Regions from separate parts of the Planktothrix sp. PLAVEN19ND genome, predicted to be linked through region 2. Evidence: riboswitches for the same ligand, from Rfam matches in the RefSeq annotation. Region 2 holds a riboswitch; the other holds the start of a gene.
The links. Region 2 has a riboswitch for cyclic di-AMP ahead of ntrB (nitrate ABC transporter permease). Riboswitches for the same ligand answer to the same signal wherever they lie in the genome.
Positions count from the first base shown of each region.

Region 1: linked by a shared signal. The riboswitch ahead of AC2D3N_RS19975 (cation:proton antiporter) and the one ahead of ntrB (nitrate ABC transporter permease) in region 2 are both predicted to bind cyclic di-AMP.

Region 1 is NZ_CM170132.1:4,681,545-4,689,057, reverse strand. Features, by position in the region: gene AC2D3N_RS19985 (ArsB/NhaD family transporter) at 1-205, opposite strand, end outside; gene AC2D3N_RS19980 (hypothetical protein) at 297-788, opposite strand; gene AC2D3N_RS19975 (cation:proton antiporter) at 805-2,946, opposite strand; cyclic di-AMP (ydaO/yuaA leader) riboswitch at 3,210-3,360, opposite strand; gene AC2D3N_RS19970 (M48 family metallopeptidase) at 3,594-4,442, opposite strand; gene AC2D3N_RS19965 (Calx-beta domain-containing protein) at 4,591-7,371, opposite strand.
Region 2 is NZ_CM170132.1:2,753,939-2,761,451, forward strand. Features, by position in the region: gene uppS (polyprenyl diphosphate synthase) at 1-138, shown strand, start outside; gene AC2D3N_RS12060 (DUF3143 domain-containing protein) at 292-564, opposite strand; gene AC2D3N_RS12065 (J domain-containing protein) at 643-1,113, opposite strand; gene AC2D3N_RS12070 (ABC transporter ATP-binding protein) at 1,246-2,082, opposite strand; gene AC2D3N_RS12075 (ABC transporter substrate-binding protein) at 2,111-3,517, opposite strand; gene ntrB (nitrate ABC transporter permease) at 3,559-4,401, opposite strand; cyclic di-AMP (ydaO/yuaA leader) riboswitch at 4,496-4,653, opposite strand; gene AC2D3N_RS12085 (pentapeptide repeat-containing protein) at 4,994-5,704, opposite strand; gene glyA (serine hydroxymethyltransferase) at 6,005-7,288, opposite strand; gene AC2D3N_RS12095 (hypothetical protein) at 7,484-7,513, shown strand, end outside.

The DNA of each region.
Region 1 (7,513 bases), 1.9 Mb from region 2:
CCCCAAAAAATAACCCTAAAGTTGCATAACTTTGACTGATATAATTAACAGCCTCCGTCAAGGTCATGACATGGAAAAAAATCAGAATCAGAGCACCTAAAAATGCGGCGATGGTCAGGTGTAGCCACTCTCCTATAATTAGGATAATTACCCCAATGAAGGTAATTCCAGCAATGAAAGAATCCAGGGTTTCTATTGATAACATAGGTTTAGGAATAGAGGATAGAATTTAAGCATCAATGAACTTTTTTAAAAGTATTAGATCTTTTTCCAAAGCCAAAATCAGCTTTAGTAATTTAATGAGCTTGTTTTTCCGATTTAGATACCGGGTTTAATTTTGCGGTAAAATTGATCGGATTGGATAAGGTTTTATCCTGTATTTGACCTTTAAATAGTTTGTTTTTAAATTCTCCTGTAAGTGTTAATGGATTAGAAGTTTGGGACAGATCAGATGAACAGAACAATAACGGATTTGAAATTCCCGATAATATCATTTTTGGCTCCTTAAATTTGCCACTTAACGCGATTTTATTCAGATTATCTGGGGATTTTTCTAATACTAAATTGGCAAAAATATAAATACCTGACTGTTCAATTTTCAAGGTTAAATCTTTGTTTTTTAAACAGTTGGGAGGGGTATCAAACTCTATAGAATAATCACCCCCAATACTGACAGGTGCTTTTAATTGGGTTTCTCCATAGGTTGTGACTCCTTTAAAAAGGATCAGAACTGAGGCGATTGTAGCCGCATAAAAGACGAAGGATATCCAGTTAAAATTATGGCGCATAGTTCAATAATAATTGTTAGGTGTTAATCGATTGCTGTAATAATGATTCGAGGTGGGAGGTAACTTGAGAATAACTCCGAGTAATCAGTAAAGATGAATGACAATCTTGAGCCAGTTGATCGGTATACCGTCCCAAAGTTTGCCTTTCAATTCCCCAGGTGCGGCTGGTACCTACAATGGTTAAATCTACGGTTTTTGAAGTTTCAATTACCGCTTGAATGGGATCAGTTTCTGGCAGTCGAATCATTTCTAAACGGGATTGAATCTGGGTGGGCAATATATCAATCATATTCCGTAATTCATAGCTTAATTCTTTCTCTGGTTCGTTAGATGTCACTAAAATTTTTAACTGACAATTGGGGTCATTGAACATCATTCTTAAGGCTAAAGTCAACCCTAAATCATCGTGAATATTAGAAGCATAAGCCACTAATAAGGACTGAATTTGTTGCTGTTCTTTATTGACAAATACGGCAACATCGGTGGGAGAAGTATTCAAAATTTTGCCAACTCTCCCACCTAAACGATTGTCACTGAAGGCGGGACGATGCCAACCTACTAATATTAAATTAGCTTGATCAACTTGTGCAATTTCTATCGTTTTTTTAGCAACATCCTGGGCAATGCGGATAATTGGATAAACTCCTTGTCTGAGTTCAGGAGGTTCTAAACTTTGAATTAATTCTTCTAAACGTTGTCGTTGTTTCTCAATTAAGCGGTTTGCTTCATCGGGCGTACTTTGAAATAAATAATCTTCCTCTAGTTCGATTAAACTTAAAGGATGAACAACAGCAGGAGGTTTTCCGGCGATCGCTAAAGCTAATTGTACTAATCCTCTTTGAGTATTGGGATTTGCAACAGGAACTAAAACTCGATAAGCAGGAGTCAGAGGTTCAGGACTTATTGTTCGGGTTTCCGGTTCAATAATATCAAGTTTAATTAACTCTTTGGGATAGGTCATTTCTAATAATGGCGAAGTCATAAAGGTTGTGACTAATGCCATAATGACTAATAGGGTAAAAAGTAACGGTGAAATTACCCCAAAACTTAAGCCAATATTTAAAACAATTAGTTCAGTTAATCCCCTAGTATTCATTAACCAACCTAACGCCGAGGCTTCCCGTTTTTCAATTCCACTAACCCTGGCGGCGACATAGGTTCCGACATATTTTCCAATAATTGCCACCCCAACGACTAACGCACATAATAACCACAATTCAGGACGATTTAGCAAGCCAATTTCCGTGCGTAATCCACTATAAGCAAAGAAAATTGGTAGTAAAAAAATTAAGACAAAATCCTCTGTTTTTTCAGCTATTTCTCGGACTAAACCTGGATCTTTGGGCATCACAGCCCCGAGTAAAAAGGCTCCAAAAATTAAGTGAATTCCGATCAATTCAGTAATTAATGCAGAAGCCACCACTCCCATATAAATCCAAGCTAAAACCCATTGGGTGAGTCGTCCTGTGCGTTGATAATGGACAGAGAGTTTTCGCAAAAGCCACCGCCCTGCGGTTGCCATTAAAATAATATAAAGAATCGATGCAATAATCGTGGGAAATGCCCCCGATATACTGTTAGTTCTGGTGACCGCGATTGCTAAGGCTAATAAACACCAGGCGGTGACATCATCAACGGCGGCACAAGTTAAAGCTAAGGTTCCTAAACGAGTTCCTTGTAAATTATTTTCTGTGATAATTCGCGCTAAAACGGGAAAAGCCGTAATCGATAAAGCCGAACCTAAAAATAAGGCAAACGCAGTGAAGGAAACGCCATTATTAGAAACAATTGGATACAGAATTAATGCGGTCGAAATCCCCAATGCAAAGGGAACTACAATACTAACGTGAGAAATTAAAACTGCCTTTTCTAGTTGCCCACTCAAATATTTCGGGTTCAGTTCCAACCCAATTAAAAACATGAAGAAAATTAGTCCAATTTGAGATAAAACATTCAAGTAGGATAGAGTTTCGGCAGGGAATAAAGCGGTCATCACATTAGGAGCAATTAACCCTAATAATGATGGCCCCAACATAATTCCGGCAATAATTTCTCCAATGACTAAGGGTTGTTTAATTTGACGACAGAATAATCCCATTAATCGGGATAATCCAATCACGATCAAAACTTGCAGGAGAACTAAAATCGCAGGGTGCATAGTCAGCCTCAAATGGAATACGAAAGTTAAAGGGAGATTAATGTTTGTTAATCCCCGCACTCATTGAATTTTAGGACAGGTTATCTATATCTGTGATTACCCAAAATTAGCAAACAACAAAACCTAGCCATTTCCATGACCCTCACACATCTTTGCAAGTGGGTTTGATTCTCGTATTCAACCCTCACGGATTGAATATTAATAACACAGTCTGATATACTTAGAATTCCGGTGAGGGCAATGATCAAAACTTTGCCGATCAACAGTCTTCTCTCACAGCCGACGGGGTTAGCTGACGGGCTAGGACTGAGAGATGTCCTTCTCGACAATCGTAAACAATCGAAGATAAGCCCCTAAATATGGTTCCCCCGCTCTTAACTCATTAAAAAAGAGTGGATTAGGCTGACTGACTCTACTTAATAGGTTAACCTAGCATATTAATTGAATTTTGTCTATCTATAGCAATCCGTGTAGGGGTTGTAACATTTTATAGTAGGGGTTTGGTCTCCAAACCCTCTTTGCGCCTGGGTTTGGTCTCCAAACCCCTACAGGTTTTTATCACAAATCATTTAAGATTGCTATATAGCAATCAAAAGCGCCCTGAACTTCGATTCAAGGCGCGTAAAGTTTCGATTAATTCGTTGAAATTAAGATAAAATTCGTTCAACGGTAGCGCGATAGGAATTGCTATCTAACCCATCGCCGGAGTTAACCATACTGGGATCAAGAAGTCGTTGCATGGCGGAAATGCGATCGCCCGTGGCTGGGTGAGTGCTGATAATGGTTGGCGGAGACCCACTTTTTAACAGTTTAGCCATAAAATCTACAGCACCCCGCGGCGCATAACCCGCACGAATTAAAGTTGCTAAACCCAGGCGATCGGCTTCATATTCAGCTTCACGGCTTTTAGGGCGGTTTAAGGCTAATTCCACCCCAATTTGAACTAATTTATTCTGATCCGCACCAACGGCCGTAGCCACCCCCGCCGCCACCGCCGCTTGACGCATTTGTTTAATCGCATGACGTCCAGCAATATGTCCGATTTCATGGGCTATCACACTCGCTAATTCCGCTTCATTATCCGCCGCCGCAATTAAGCCCGTATTAACATAAACAAACCCGCCCATAGTGGCAAAAGCATTGACATTCCGATCATCAATCACTTGAAACGTGTAGGGAATATTCGGGCGCTCGCTGGCTTGGGCTAGACGTTGACCAATTTGATTAATATAGTTTTGAGCCTCTTGATTACGAAATAATTTAACTTGTTTAGAGAGTAATTCTTGATTAATTTGTTCCCCGATCGCAATTTCCTGACGGGCCGATAAATTCGATAACTGGATAACTTGAATTCCTCTAAAGATTAATTCGGGTAAAGGAATTGCCAAAGTTGTGACCGTTGAACTCAATACAATACCCAGGGTAAGAGTTATTGAAATCACCGGATACAACCAACGACGGCGCAAAGATCGGGCAATTGTCAAGCGGTTTAACATAATGAGTGCAGGTGAGAATTTACAGGTTAAAGGTATAAAACAAAAGTGGGGGTGTATTTAAGTCTATAGACGCAGATTTAAGAAACCGGGTTTCTAATCCTTATCTCTGAGTCTCCATCAAGTTCTGTTGAGAAACCCGGTTTCTGAGCTAAACTGACCAAGTGGCTAAATAAGCATCATTTCCTCCTAATGGATTAGGATTAATCGCGTTAGTTGTTGTCGCAACAGAGGGTTGGGTTACTGTCCCCAAAATCACCGCTTGACCCTTTGCCACCGCAAAACCATTCACACTTCCTTTCGCCCCATCAGCGTCACCGGTTTGAGTTAAAGGAGTCCAGAATTTTCTGATAGTATAATCAGCCGATAATCCTAATACTGCCATTTCTCCCAAGGTATAAGCTCCAACGGGTTGATTATTAATGGTTTTAGCCGGACGATTTTGCAATTGAAATGCCGAAGATCCTCCTATATATACATTACCAAATTCGTCAGCCGTGATGGAATTGGGGGTAAAACTATTCGCCCCGGTACTAGTCCGGGTAACAATAAATTGACCCCGATCAACAATTCCATTATTCGGATTAATTTTGGCATGAAAAGTGAAAGTTCCCGCCCCAGCACCGGAGAAATTATTAAAGGAATCAACATCAACTTTTGAGGCTAAATTTTGCGTAATGGTTTGACCATCCCGTTGAAAAACATTATTGCCACCATCGGTTCTTCCTAAGAAATACAGTCCCCCATCTTTACCCATTGTAATTCGTTCTCCTCTTGTATCTGCTCCTAAATTTTGTCCGGTGACTTCCGTTGCACTAAAATCCCAGGTTTTCCATAACAAATTTAAGGAAGAATCAAACCCGCGTAAGAACGGCGTTTGTAAAGTGCTGGTAACTTGATTATACCCGGTAACAAAGACTTGTTTAGTGGTAGGATCAATCGTAATATCCGCCGGATTAACATTCGTTCCAGTTAAGGTTGTGCTAGTTAATTGAGTTCCCGCTGCATTCCATAAAGTAATCGTATCTGTACTATTATTTAAAGTGGCAACTGTACCATCCGACGCGATCGCAACTCGATTAAAAGTTCCCAGTTGTGACCATAAAACCGTATTAGCTGTAGGGTCATAAACCTTAATTCCAAAATCCCCAACAGCGACAATTTCTCCACTATCTCGATCCACATCTAAATCATTCACAACACCGCCTAATGGTGTATTAGATAAAGGTGCTGTATTGCCATTTTGTAACCTTTGAATTTCTCCCACACCGTTGAAATTACCCGCAATAATAATATTATTATTAACTGGGGAAATTTCAACCGATGTACCACTATCATTTCCAGTTGTTCCTAAATAGGTTGCACTATTTAACGGGAGATTTTCACTCGGATCATTATCAACAATTTGTAAAATTGCAGTATTTTGAGTTCCGATGGTCGCGCTTCCTTCGGTAATAGCTAAGGTCAAATTAATGCTTTCCGTCGGTTCAAATACCGTATCCTCAATGATGGGAATTGTAATAGTTTTAGAGGTAATATCTCCATCCGCAAATGTTACCGTTAGGGGCGTATTAGTATAATCTGAAATTGCCGTTGCAGTTCCATCCGTTGGGGTGATTTGTGCCGTCACTAAACCACTACTTCCTCCCGTTCTATTGATCGTAATAGTGTTAACAGGTATGCCATTTTCATTAACACTAAAATTAGCAGAACTAAACCCTAAAACACTAAGAGGTACTGGTGTTGGTGTCGGTACTGGTGTTGGTATTGGAGTTGGTATTGGAGTCGGTACTGGTGTTGGTATTGGAGTCGGTAATGGAGTCGGTACTGGAGTTGGTATTGGAGTTGGTATTGGAGTCGGTACTGGTGTTGGATCGGGTGTTGGTAATGGTGTCGGTACTGGTGTTGGTGCTGGAGTTGGTATTGGAGTCGGATCGGGTGTTGGTGCTGGAGTTGGTATTGGAGTCGGATCGGGTGTTGGTGCTGGAGTTGTTACTGGAGTCGGATCGGGTGTTGATACTGGAGTTGGTATTGGTGTGGGCGCTAATGTTGGTGAAGGTGTGGGCTCTAATGTCGGTACGGGAGTTGGTTCTGGGATAGGATCAGAACCTTTAAAAATAAAATTATCAGAATTGAGACTATTGTTATTTACGTTTTTGAGAATTGCTAAATATTCATTAGAACTTTTATCTTGAATAATCGTATCATTAGCATATTCCCCAGTTCCTTGAGTAATCTTTAACGCAGTGAATGTCAGATCTCCTAATAATCCAATAGCATCTTGATTTAGAGTAAAATCTGTGATAATATCAGCGTCAGTAATCGCAAATCCTCCCATAGTTTTGCCAATATAAAAGAGATCATTTCCCTCTCCACCCGTGATCATATCAGCACCTAAATCTCCATAGAGAATATCATCTCCAAAATCCCCGAATAATTGATCATCTCCTTCTCCTCCGGCGACTAAATCATCCTCTTTTCCCCCATAAATAATATCGTTATTCTGGTTTCCAAATAATGTATCTGCACCGCGATCGCCCACAATAAAATCACTTCCCACATCACCAAAAATCAGATCATTATCTTGACCTCCAGCTAAAGTATCGTCATCTTGACCGCCATAAATACTATCATTTCCTAGATTACCAAAAATATAATCAGCTTGTTCATTTCCTCCTAAAATATCATTACCTTCTAAACCATAAATCGTATCATTTCCCTCCAAAGCAAAAGCATTATCATCAAATGTCGTACCAATAATTAAATCAGAATTATTAGTTGGAATAAAATTAGTTTCAGTTGTCGTAATAGCTGTAAAACTTCTTCCCACGGGAAGATTACCACCCAAACTAAACGATAATATTTGAGGATCAGGAATAATCTGGGTCGGACTGAAAAACAAATTTCCAGAATCAAAAGTGTCAAAACTCATAATCTAATTTTCCTCGCAAAGACTCGCAATAGCTATACTATTTTTCTGGATATTTTCAATTAATCAGGAAAATATTTAATTTAATCTGATCAACAATTTAGTAGATGTAAAAGCTGTTTAAACCCTGACTCTGAAGGTAATA
Region 2 (7,513 bases):
AGTAATTTTTTATTATGGCAACTCGCCTATGCAGAAATTTATGTAACTGACACTCTTTGGCCTGATTTTAATCATACGGAATTGCATCTAGCATTGTCTTCCTATCAAAAACGGGAACGTAGATTCGGCAAAGTTTGAATCGTTAATCAGTAAGCGGTCATCAATTAACTACCAACTAACAACTAACAACTGATAATTAACAACTGATAACTAACAACTACCAACTGATAATTAACAACTGATAACTGGCAACTGATAACTGGTAACTGATAACTGATAACTGATAACTGATTAAGGCCCCCCAAATATAGCAGCTTCAAGATCTCGGCGCGGAAGGGAATATTTAAAAGAACGTTGAATATCTTGACCATTGGTTGTAGCACCGATATAACGGACTGTAATTTGGTCAACTTCTAACCATAAATCCGCTGTCCAATTTTGGTTTCCAATGCGCCAATAATGGAGTTCTTTTTTATCCTGTTCACCCCCATGAGAGCGTAACCATTCTTCAATATCGGGTAGGGGATGATTATATAAAGGTGTCTCTGAACTCGGCAAAGTCATAAATAAGAAGAAAGAGAGCTAATTTATATTAGGTATTGATTATAGCATTTTTGATCAATTCCAACCAATACATAAATATTAATAACGAGTTAAACTAATAAAAATTGCTAACAGGATACATCCAATAAAAGTTAATCCCATTAGAAATAATGAAAAAACTTCTCCAGAGGAAAGAGGACGATCTGTTGGGTCTAAATAGGCAGAAGAAGAATGAGAACGATTGTTTTTAGAATAGGGTTGATTTAAGTCCGTTGGAACCTGAATTAAATGATATCGAGAATAGCCAATTTTTTGATCATAGGACTGACGCCGATCTGGGTTACATAAGGTGGCATAAGCTTCATTCAGTTTCTGAAATTTTGCCGTGGCGATCGCTTTTGATAATGTTGTCGTATCAGGATGATACAGTTTACTCAATTCTCGATAGGCGCGTCGAATTTCTATCGGGGTGGCACTGGGATGAACCCCTAACAGGGTGTAATAACTAGAACTCAGTGCCCGATGGTTTTCGGGTTGTTGCTGTTGAGATGAATTTCTGGGAGAAGTCACGGCTATCCTAACTCTACATCATGAAACAGTTCCGTTTATTATACAGAATAAAGCCAGAAAATAGGCAACCCGAAAACAGGTAGAGACGCCATATCTAACGCCTCTACACAACGGTGGGATCTGTACTATTTTTTATTCATCTGAGGTAAAATACCGTTCTAGGAAATCTAAGGCATAATTCCGCAATTCATAATATTCTGAAGATTCTCGCAATTCATGGCGATCTCGCGGATGGGGAAAGGGTACATCCAAGATTTCTCCAATATTAGCATGGGGGCCATTAGTCATCAAAACAATTCGATCAGACATATAAATTGCCTCATCCACATCATGGGTAATCATCATTACCGCTTGACGATTTTGTTCCCAAATATCTAAAACTTGTTTTTGTAATTTTCCACGAGTTAACGCATCTAACGCCCCAAAAGGTTCATCCATTAATAACATTTTAGGCTGAATTGATAAAGCCCGTGCAATTCCCACCCGTTGTTTCATTCCTCCAGAAATTTCATGGGGATATTTATTGGCGGCTGCGGTTAAATTCACCATGGAAATATGTTCATTCACTAAACTAATTTTTTCGGCTGAGGAGAGATTTTTTAACACTTCATCGACCGCTAGACGGATATTTTCTCGAACTGTTAACCAAGGTAATAAAGAATAACTTTGAAAGATCATCATCCGATCTGAACCCGGTTTACGAATTTCTTTGCCTTCTATTTTCACAGAACCTGATGTGGCTTTTTCCAACCCTGCTACTATTTTTAATAGGGTTGACTTGCCACAACCGGAATGACCAACAACCGAGATAAATTCATCTTCACCAATTGTTAGATTAATCTGATCTAAAACGACAAATTCTCCGCCGTTAGGATTAGGATAAGACTTAACTAAATTTTCAATCGTTAAAAATTCAGTTGGGTTTAAAGTAGAACCTGGGGTTGACATTGAAGTGGGAAATTGTTTCATATTAACCTCAAAAGATATTCAAGATAAACTAAGATAAAAAGAAAGATTGAGGACGATTAGCCCGAATTTCAAAACTGTTAAGATAACCCACTGGATCGCTGGGATCAAAGGCTTTTTTATCAATAAAAAATTCAGCAGGTTCGACTTTATAATCCTCCTTCGGACATTTAATTCCCATTTCGTTGGCAATCTCCCTGTATAAATCCGTTCGCCAAGCTTTCTGAGCTTTTTGTTCCGCATCTTTGGGAATTTCTTTAATTTGTCCCCAACGAGCCGCTTGTGTCATTAACCAAAGACTTTGAGACTGCCATAAAAATGTGGAATGATTGCCCGATATTTGAGATAAATCAGGGGGTAAATCATAAAAAACAGTGGTGTAGGGATTAGAAATAATTCGGGGTTGGTTATCAAATCCGCCGTAATTATAATCCCCCACAAGTGCAGGTCGAGTAAACTTATCAATAGCTCCTTTTTTCGGTTTTGCCCCCGTATAAGAAGGGTCAGTAATCAGTTGAGCAACTTCCGCCCGATTTGCCGGATCACTGCAATATTGACAAGCTTCAATCATGGCTTTGACTAAACTGCGATAGGTCTTAGGATTTTCATTAATAAAAGACTCCATGACACCTAATAGTCTATCGGGGTGTCCATGCCAAATTTCATGACCTTGGGCGCAGGTAAAACCCACTCCTTCATTCCCTGTAATGGCGCGAGTATTCCAAGGTTCAGCGACCATATAAGCTTGCATGGCGCCAATTCTAATATTGTTTACCATTTGGGGTGGCGGAATAATAATAATCCGAAATTCTTGCATCGGATCAACTCCCGCAGCCGCCGATAAATAGCGGGCAAAATATTCATAAATCGCTGAACTTAAAACAACAGCCCAGATGCGTTGTTCAGGAGGCAAAGCATCAAAATAACCTCGAAAATCTCGCCCAAATTCTTCTAAATTGCCGTTATATTCATGCCAAGGACGTAAGCCATAATCCCACATGGCTTTATTCATCGTCATGGCGTTTCCATGGCGGTGAATGGTCATCGCCGCACACAAGGGGGCTTTTCGTGCGCCTTCTGCCCCAATACGGGCATTTGTCACCGCCCCAGAAACGACGGGAGAGGCATCTAAACGGCCGAAAATAATGCCATCACGGGAATTAGCCCAACTCGCCTCACGGGACAAATTAACATTAAGTCCGTATTTGTGGAAAAATCCCTTTTCATAAGCAATAGCAAAGGGCGCGCAATCATTAACAGGAACGTAACCAACAGTAATATTGCGTTTTTCTAAAGTTTTGGGATCAACAACGGGTTCAACGGCTAAGGCGGCTTCAGATAATTGAGATACGGGAGGTTTACCAACATTGCAGGAATACAACGCCATCCCCGTCGCCGTCAGTCCCATTCCTTGTAAAAATTGACGTCGGGTAGTCATATTGATTTTAGGTTTTAGAGGGAATTTCTATTGAATTAAACTCATGATGCTGCTCGACGATGGGTAACTAAAACTTGTATTCGACCCAAACCGTAATCGAGTAATAATCCGGTTATTCCGATGACAAATACCGCTAGGAATACTGAACTTAAATTCAAGCGATTCCATTGATCCCAAACAAAGAATCCAATCCCAACTCCTCCGGTTAACATTTCAACAGCAACAATCACTAACCAAGCAATCCCTAAACTAATCCGTAATCCCGTAAAAATGTAGGGTAAACTGGCGGGTAAAATAATTTTAATCACCCGTTTCCATGGGGGCATTTCTAATACCCTGGCTACGTCTAAATAATCGGGATTAACGCTGGCAACCCCTAACGCTGTATTGATAATCGTCGGCCATAAAGAAGTAATAAAAATTACGAAAATGGCGGAGGGTTCTGCTAAGTTAAAAATGGCTAAAGCAATGGGCAACCAAGCTAAGGGAGAAACGGGTTTAAAAATCTGAACTAAGGGATTTAAGGCTAAAAAAGCCGGGCGTGACATTCCAATTAAAAACCCTAATGGAATTGCTACTACAGCCCCTAATAAAAACCCTAAGATCACCCTGCGTAAACTGGCAATTAACAGCCAACCTAATCCTAAATTACCCGGCCCTTTTCTGAAAAAAGGATTTGCATATTCTCGGCTATCTATTAAAGCTTCTAAAGGGGTTGGCATTAAGTCTGTGAGGAAAGTTGCCACAAACCACCACAGAAGAATTACGCCTAAAAATCCTAACGTTGGTAACACAAACGTATCCCTAAGTAAGATAGGCTTGGTTTTTTTCCAGGCTATCTGTCCGGCGACCGCTAGGGTCGCAAGATTTAATTGTAAAAACATTAATTTTCCTCAGAGTCTAGGTCAGTGAATGCGAAGAAAAAAGATACTGGCCTGGAACACTGATCTTGTCAGATTATCAATAATTCTGACTGTTTCAGTCTCCTCCCAATGCCTACGGAGTTAGCTGACGGGCTGGGGTTGAGAGATACCCTTCTCTTTATTATTTATCAAAAGAGATTAGCCCCAAAAATTTGGTTCCCCCGTTCTTGCTGACGGTTGTTTGTCAATAGCAAGACTCGGCTGACTTCTTCGCTTATGGTTGACTACGAAGTTAACACATTATTTTCCAAGTTGCAAGGGTGAAATTAAAATTTTCTGTATCTTCTCTAATAATCTTTGGTGATCTGTAAAATAGGAATTGTTGAATTATAAGGTTTCGGCTTGATTTGCCTTCATGAATTAACTAGAATGGTTCTATCTTGAGGAATAAGTAATCCTATGGAGTAATTAATGATCCTGACTATTCAGAAAATTATTATACAAACAGAGTATTATTTATTATTTGTTAACAGGGAAAAAAGGTTCCGATTTTCTTCCCTGGTTTGGGTAATTTTTGCTGAACTAGAACAGGACTGCTGATCATGGATTAGGATTAAAAACCAACCTCTAACATATCTATTCCTGATGGACGAACATCTCCTCTCATTCCATCATTAAAAGTATTATTTGGGCGGGAAAAAGAATTTGAATCAATGGGTTTAAGTGGGTTCAAAGTTGGATTAACCATCTCATCCAAATATTCTTGATTATATTCAAAGGGTTGATCGGATTCTGGCCCCCCAAAAGGGAATACTAAACGATCAGGGTCTCGTCCAATTGTTAGTTCTTCTGGCCTTCCTAAATCCTGGGCGTAACCTCCAGGAAGTTCAGCCGTCTGTAAAGTAGGAATTGCAAATTCAGTTCCAGTTAAATCTGCATTCAACAGATTTGAACCTTCTAATTGAGCTTGAACTAAATTAGCATTAGTTAAATTAGCATTACTAAGGTTAGCATGATTAAATTCAGTCTGATTTAAAAACGCGCCCTCTAGGTTGGCAGATGTTAAGTTTGCTCCGGTTAAATCTGCACCTTCTAAATTGATATTAGCTAGGTTTGCACCCGTAAGGTTAGCATCTCGTAAATCAACACCAATCAAATGAGCACCGCTTAAATTAGCTCCTCTCAAATCACACCCTTGACAGAACCGGGTTTCTAATAATTGTTTAAGATCATTAGGATTTTGTGAATAGGCTGGAGTCGTCACTCCTAAACCGAGTAGAAGCACTGTGGCGGCTCCAAAAACTGCTGTGGATAGAATTTTCATAACTTTATCCTCCGCTTCGGCCACCGAAAAACTACACCTAATAGTTTTCGTTTTTCTTATTATAGCAAGAGGCAATAGGGAATGGGCAATGGGCAATAGGTAAATACTTACTATAAGTAGCTTTTAGCTTTCAAGAATGTCCTAATAGATGTGGCAACTGCTATATAAGCCCAATCAAAGTCTAAATCCCCAACCCATTAAGAAAAGTTAATAAAAGAAAAAGCGATCGCACTTTTGATAAGTTGGAGAGCGATCGCTAACTTTGAAAAAACGATACTTAATCAATCCGTTTAAATCCTACTAAGCTAAAGCCGGAACTTTCAAACTCAAATGGGGATAGAGGGGAAAGCGATCGCACAAATTCGCCACCCGTTGACGACAAACTTCACCGATCCCTTCATCTTCAGGGTTGAGCAGACGATCTGCAATAATATTCCCAATTTCGATAAATTCCGTTTCTCCCATCCCCCGGGTGGTCATAGCCGGAGAACCCAACCGTAAACCACTGGTGACAAAGGGAGATTCAGGATCAAAGGGAACAGTATTTTTATTCGCCGTAATATTAACTTCAGTAACCAGTTGATCAGCCCGTTTTCCAGTCATATTCACCGACCGTAAATCTACTAACATCAAATGATTATCCGTACCACCGGAGACAATTTTTAAGCCTCGGTTTTGTAACTGAGTAGCCAGGGCCTTCGCATTAGCAATCACTTGACCCGAATAGGTAGAAAATTCCGGTTTCAGGGCTTCCCCAAAGGCAACAGCTTTCCCCGCAATAACGTGTTCTAGGGGGCCACCTTGACTGCCAGGGAAAACAGCTTTATCCAATTTTTTGCCCAGTTCGGCATCCCGACTTAAAATCAATCCACCCCGGGGCCCTCTCAAGGTTTTGTGAGTAGTGGTGGTGACCACATCACAGTAGGGAATCGGGTTAGGATGATGACCCGTTGCCACTAACCCGGCAATATGGGCAATATCGGCCATTAAATAGGCCCCGACTTCATCAGCAATCGCCCTGAATTTCTCAAAATCAATAATTCGAGGATAGGCCGAATACCCACAAATGAGCATTTGGGGTTTATGCTGTTTGGCCAGTTCTAAAATCAAGTCATAATCCAGTTGTTCGGTTTCCGGGCTAACCCCATAATGACAGGCTTTAAACCATTTACCAGAGACATTGACCGGAGAACCATGGGTTAAATGTCCCCCATGGGATAAGTCCATCCCCATGATCGTGTCACCTGGTTTGAGCATCGCCAGGAACACCGCAAAGTTAGCTTGAGCTCCCGAATGGGGTTGAACATTGGCACTGGCGGCTCCGAACAGTTGTTTGGCGCGCTCAATGGCTAATTGTTCGATGCCATCGACAAATTCACAACCGCCGTAGTAGCGTTTTTTGGGAAGCCCTTCGGCGTATTTATTGGTGAGCACCGACCCTTGGGCTGCCATTACCGCCGCCGAGGTAAAGTTTTCACTGGCAATTAATTCTAGGTGTTCCCGTTGACGACAGAGTTCATGCTGAATCAGATCAGCAATGACGGGATCAGTTTCAGATAAGATTTCTAGGTTAGACCGACTCACAATAAAATTCCTCTTAATTAGACAATTTGATCACCGATTTAAACGGATTAGGATTATCCCTGATTTTAAATCATAACTTTACTGTGCTGATGGTTGATTCCAAAATTGTATTAAGTTGTGACTCATTTAGCCGAATCCCCTACAACTATCGACTTAAAATGGAAATATAGTTGGGCGTCTGTCGGAGGAATCATTATGCTAGTCATCTTGATGGATAACCAGATA